Regions from separate parts of the Kluyvera georgiana genome, predicted to be linked through region 1. Evidence: predicted binding sites of a transcription regulator. Region 1 holds the regulator's gene; the other holds the start of a gene.

Region 1 (3,169 bases):
GAAGCGGTGCCGTGGAATCAGGTGCCAGGCACGTTTACCCCCTGGCAGCCGCTGCCGGAACCGACCGACGTGCTGTTCTACGAAGGGCTGCACGGTGGCGTCGTGACGCCACAGCATGATGTCGCACGCCACGTCGACCTGCTGGTCGGCGTTGTGCCAATCGTTAACCTTGAGTGGATCCAGAAGATGATCCGCGATACCAGCGAGCGCGGACACTCCCGCGAAGCGGTGATGGATTCGGTCGTGCGTTCGATGGAAGACTATATCAACTACATCACGCCGCAGTTCTCACGCACGCATATCAACTTCCAGCGCGTGCCGACGGTTGATACCTCTAACCCGTTTGCCGCCAAGGGCATTCCGTCGCTGGACGAAAGCTTTGTGGTGATTCACTTCCGCAACCTCGACAACATCGACTATCCGTGGCTGCTGGCCATGCTGCAGGGTTCGTTCATCTCGCATATGAACACGCTGGTCGTTCCCGGCGGCAAAATGGGGCTGGCGATGGAATTGATCATGACGCCGCTGGTGCAGCGTTTAATGGAAGGTCGAAACTAGCAGATTGACAGGACGGTTCCCTCTCCCCGAAGGAACGAGGGAGCCGTTGCTCGCAAAGGACTTACCCTTCGATCACTTCGTAGGAGTGGGTGATATTCACCGCTTTTTCAAGCATCAGCGCAACAGAGCAGTACTTCTCCGCAGACAGATCCACCGCACGGGAAACCGCCGCATCCTTCAGCCCTTTACCGGTGACGATAAAATGCAGATTGATGTGGGTGAACAGGCGCGGCGCTTCTTCACGACGCTCGGAGGTCAGCTTCACTTCGCAGTCGGTCACGTCATTGCGCCCCTTCTGCAGGATAGACACCACGTCGATAGCGCTGCAGCCACCTGCGGCCATCAGCACCACTTCCATCGGGCTTGGCGCTTTATCGCCAGAGTTGCCGTCCATCAGGATCTGGTGCCCAGAAGCGGACTCCCCCAGGAAGGTCAGCCCTTCAACCCATTTCACACGCGCTTGCATAATTTTTAACTCCAAGGTTGCAATTTTCTTCTCAGATTACGCGCACATAACAATTCTCGCAATGGAAGGCGATCGACGTCATGCTGAAGCGAGACACCAGGAGACACACGGCTAAAGCTATGCTAAAACAGTCAGGATGCTACGGTAATACATAAACGTACTGCATGTATGCAGAGGACATCACATTACAGGCTGCGACAGTATGCGACAGCCGACTTCCCAGGTAACGGGAAGGATACTATTGCAACCGGTGGCCGCAATGCTTTTGCCGCCGGGAAGAGCTTATAACAGAGGATAACCGCGCATGGTGCTTGGCAAACCGCAAACAGACCCGACTCTCGAATGGTTCTTGTCTCATTGCCATATTCATAAGTACCCATCGAAGAGCACGCTGATTCACCAGGGTGAAAAAGCAGAGACGCTGTATTACATCGTAAAAGGCTCAGTGGCAGTACTCATCAAGGACGAAGAAGGGAAAGAGATGATCCTCTCTTACCTCAACCAGGGCGATTTCATCGGTGAGTTAGGCCTGTTTGAAGAAGGCCAGGAACGCAGCGCGTGGGTACGGGCAAAAACCGCTTGTGAAGTTGCTGAAATCTCTTATAAAAAATTCCGACAGCTGATCCAGGTTAACCCGGACATCCTGATGCGTCTCTCTTCGCAAATGGCGCGTCGTCTGCAGGTGACCTCTGAGAAAGTTGGCAACCTGGCGTTCCTCGACGTCACCGGTCGTATCGCGCAGACGCTGCTGAACCTGGCAAAACAACCTGACGCAATGACCCACCCGGACGGGATGCAGATCAAAATCACTCGTCAGGAAATCGGCCAGATCGTGGGCTGCTCTCGTGAAACCGTGGGCCGTATCCTGAAGATGCTGGAAGATCAGAATCTGATCTCCGCACACGGCAAAACCATTGTCGTTTACGGTACCCGCTAATCCAGCCCAAACGGCGTATTGCGTCATGCAGTACGCCGTTTTTGTTTTCCCCCTATGTGGCGCAGGCTGATTTACCACCCGGAAGTCAACTATGCACTGCGGCAAACGCTGGTGCTGTGTCTGCCCGTTGCCATTGGTCTACTTCTCGGTCATCTCAAGCAGGGCCTACTGTTCTCGCTGGTGCCCGCCTGTTGCAACATTGCCGGGCTTGATACGCCACATAAACGTTTCTTCAAGCGTCTGATCATTGGCGGCTGTCTGTTCGCAGGATGTAGCCTCGCCGTTCAGCTGCTGCTGGCGCGCGATGTACCTCTGCCACTGATTCTGACCGGGCTGGCGCTGCTGCTTGGCGTTACGGCGGAGATCAGCGCCCTGCACGGACGACTGCTGCCCGCTTCGCTGATTGCGTCCATTTTTACCCTTAGCCTGGCAGGGAATATGCCTATCTGGCAGCCGTTATTGATCTACGCGCTGGGAACATTATGGTACGGGCTGTTCAACTGGTGGTGGTTCTGGATGTGGCGCGAGCAGCCGCTGCGAGAATCGCTCAGTCTGCTTTACCGTCAGCTTGCGGACTACTGCGAAGCAAAATATAGCTTACTGACTCAGCATACCGATCCCAACACCGCGCTGCCGCCGCTGCTGACTCGCCAGCAAAAGGTGGTGGACCTGATTTCCCAATGCTACCAGCAGCTACACATGCTGGCGGCGAACCAGCACAATGACTATAAGCGCCTGCTGCGCGCCTTCCAGGTAGGGCTGGATTTGCAGGAGCATATCTCCGTCAGCCTGCACCAGCCGGAAGAGGTGCAGAAGCTGGTTGAACGCAGCCATGCGGAAGCGGTGATCCGCTGGAATGCCCAGACGGTAGCCGCACGCCTGCGCGTGCTGGCGGACGATATCCTCTATCACCGCTACCCTACCCGCTTCAACATGGATAAACAGATTGGCGCGCTGGAAAAAATTGCCGACCAGCACCCGGATAACCCGGTTGGTCAGTTCTGTGCCTGGCACTTCAGCCGCATTGCCCGCGTGCTGCGCTCCCAGCGCCCGCTGTACCCGCGTAACCTGATGGCCGACAAAGAACGCCGTCTGCCGCTGTTCCCCGCGTTAAAAAGCTACCTCTCTTTGCGCTCTCCCGCCCTGCGTAACGCCGCGCGTCTCAGCGTGATGCTGAGCATCGCCAGCCTGATGGGCGCGGCGCTGCA
Region 2 (3,169 bases), 470 kb from region 1:
TGGCCAGTTTGGTTTTGGCGTCGAACGTGACGCGGTTTTTGGCTTTCTGTCATTAATCTTCTGGCTATTGCTGTTAACGGTATCTCTCAAATACATCACCTTCGTGATGCGGGCAGATAACGCCGGCGAAGGGGGGATCCTGACGCTGATGTCTCTGGCGGGGCGTAATACGTCTGCGCGCACGACTTCTGTCCTGGTCATTCTTGGGCTGATTGGCGGTAGCTTCTTCTATGGCGAAGTGGTTATCACCCCGGCGATTTCGGTGATGTCGGCGATAGAAGGTCTGGAAATTATCGCCCCGCAGCTCGATACCTGGGTCGTTCCCATCTCGATTATTGTCCTGACGTTGCTGTTTGCGATTCAGAAGCACGGTACCAGCATGGTCGGTAAACTGTTTGCGCCGATTATGCTCATCTGGTTCCTGCTGCTGGCAGGCCTCGGCGCGCGCAGTATTATCGCCAACCCGGAAGTGTTGCAGGCATTGAATCCATACTGGGCGGTCAATTTCTTCCTGCAATACAAAACCGTCTCCTTTATTGCATTGGGGGCGGTGGTGCTGTCGATTACCGGTGTGGAAGCGCTGTATGCCGACATGGGGCACTTCGGGAAGCTGCCGATTCGTTTGGCCTGGTTCTCGGTGGTACTGCCGTCGCTGGTGCTGAACTACTTTGGGCAGGGCGCACTACTGCTCAAGCATCCGGAAGCGATTAAGAACCCCTTCTTCTTGTTGGCGCCCGAGTGGGCGTTGATTCCAATGCTGATTATCGCCGCCCTGGCGACGGTTATCGCCTCTCAGGCGGTGATCTCCGGCGTCTTCTCGCTGACGCGCCAGGCCGTACGTCTGGGCTATCTGTCGCCGATGCGCATTATCCATACTTCAGAGATGGAATCGGGGCAGATTTATATTCCGTTCATCAACTGGCTGCTCTATATCTCCGTGGTTATCGTGATTGTTAGCTTTGAGCACTCCTCAAACCTGGCAGCGGCGTATGGGATTGCGGTTACCGGGACGATGGTCCTGACGACCATTCTGTTTACCACGGTGGCGCGTAAAAACTGGCACTGGAATAAGTTCTTTGTCGCGCTGCTGTTTGTGGCGTTTATGTGCATCGACATTCCGCTGTTCTCGGCGAACCTGGATAAGATCGTCTCCGGCGGTTGGCTGCCGCTGACGTTAGCGCTGATCATGCTCACCATCATGACCACCTGGAAAAGCGAGCGTTTCCGCCTGCTGCGCCGGATGCACGAACACGGCAACTCTCTGGAAGCGATGATCGCCTCGCTGGAGAAATCGCCGCCGGTCCGCGTGCCGGGCACCGCGGTATATATGTCGCGCGCGCTGAACGTCATTCCGTTTGCCATGCTGCATAACCTCAAGCACAACAAGGTGCTTCATGAGCGCGTTATTCTGCTGACACTGCGTACTGAAGATGCGCCGTACGTGCACAACGTGAGACGCGTGCAGATTGAGCAGCTCTCGCCAACTTTCTGGCGCGTGGTGGCCAGCTACGGTTGGCGTGAAACGCCAAATGTGGAAGAGGTGTTCCACCGCTGTGGTCTGGAAGGTTTAAGCTGCCGGATGATGGAGACGTCGTTCTTTATGTCGCATGAGTCGCTGATTGTCGGCAAGCGTCCGTGGTACCTGCGCCTGCGCGGTAAGCTGTATCTGCTGCTCCAGCGCAACGCGCTGCGCGCGCCCGATCAGTTCGAGATCCCGCCAAACCGCGTTATTGAGCTGGGCACCCAGGTCGAAATTTAACGCTATCAACACCCTCCCTCATTTTGACGGAGGGTGTTTTTTTATCCCCTCTTCTTTGTTCGCGAAACGTTTCGATATCGATCACATTTCTATAACCTGATGATGGTTTTCTGCGCGTTCTTCAGACTACACTTATGACAGCGAAACGTTTCGCTAGTGGAGCAAGAAAACAATATGAAGAAAGGTACGGTACTCAACTCTGAAATCTCGTCGGTTATTTCCCGTTTGGGTCATACCGATACGCTGGTGGTGTGCGATGCGGGTTTACCTATCCCTCGTAGCACGGCGCGCATTGATATGGCGCTAACCCAGGGCGTTCCCACCTTCATGCAGGTGTTGGGCGTGGTGACGCAAGAGATGCAGGTCGAGGCCGCCATTCTCGCCGCGGAAATTCAACAACATAATCCGCAGCTTCACGAAACGTTGCTCAAGCACATCGAGCAACTGCAGCAACACCAGGGAAATTGCATTGACGTTCGTTACGTCTCGCACGAGCAGTTCAAACAACAAACCGCAGACAGTCAGGCGGTGATTCGCAGCGGGGAATGTTCCCCGTATGCGAATATCATTCTCTGTGCTGGCGTCACCTTCTGAGGCCATCATGGACGCACTCTTACAACTGAAAGGGATCGATAAATCGTTCCCGGGCGTCAAAGCGCTCTCCGGCGCCGCGCTGAACGTCTACGCTGGCCGCGTGATGGCGCTGGTGGGCGAAAATGGCGCAGGTAAATCCACCATGATGAAGGTGCTGACCGGGATCTACACCCGCGACGCCGGTTCTTTATTATGGCTGGGTCAAGAGACCACCTTTAACGGCCCAAAATCCTCACAGGAAGCCGGTATTGGCATCATCCACCAGGAGCTGAACCTGATCCCGCAGCTGACGATTGCCGAGAACATTTTCCTCGGCCGTGAGTTTGTGAATCGCTTTGGCAAAATAGACTGGAAGAAGATGTATGCCGAGGCCGATATTCTGCTGGCCAAACTCAATCTGCGCTTTAAGAGCGACCGTCTGGTGGGTGACCTCTCGATCGGCGATCAGCAGATGGTCGAAATTGCCAAGGTGCTGAGCTTTGAATCAAAGGTCATCATCATGGATGAACCGACCGATGCGCTGACCGACACCGAAACCGAATCCCTGTTCCGCGTCATCCGCGAGCTGAAATCGCAGGGGCGCGGGATTGTCTATATCTCCCACCGCATGAAAGAGATTTTCGAGATCTGCGACGACGTGACGGTCTTCCGCGACGGGCAGTTTATTGCCGAACGCGAAGTCGCCAGCCTGAATGAAGATCTGCTGATTGAGATGATGGTGGGCCGCAAACTCGAAGATCAATATCCGCATCTGGACAAAGAGCCGGGTGAGATCCGCCTGAAGGTGGACGCACTGTGCGGGCCGGGCGTGAACAG

What was found. The regulator CRP, encoded in region 1, controls carbon source genes, mostly activating them, when cyclic AMP is high. The targets are predictions, from matches to a motif close to ATGTGANNNNNNTCACAT.
Region 2: a site for CRP is predicted at 1,829-1,846, ahead of rbsD (D-ribose pyranase). Genes of this name have one in related genera too.

What each region holds. Positions count from the first base shown of each region.
Region 1 covers NZ_CP158865.1:425,936-429,104, reverse strand. The annotation lists gene ABTW00_RS01980 (phosphoribulokinase) at 1-558, shown strand, start outside; gene ABTW00_RS01975 (OsmC family protein) at 620-1,024, opposite strand; gene crp (cAMP-activated global transcriptional regulator CRP) at 1,329-1,961, shown strand; gene ABTW00_RS01965 (YccS/YhfK family putative transporter) at 2,016-3,169, shown strand, end outside.
Region 2 covers NZ_CP158865.1:4,929,641-4,932,809, reverse strand. The annotation lists gene kup (low affinity potassium transporter Kup) at 1-1,759, shown strand, start outside; gene rbsD (D-ribose pyranase) at 1,934-2,353, shown strand; gene rbsA (ribose ABC transporter ATP-binding protein RbsA) at 2,361-3,169, shown strand, end outside.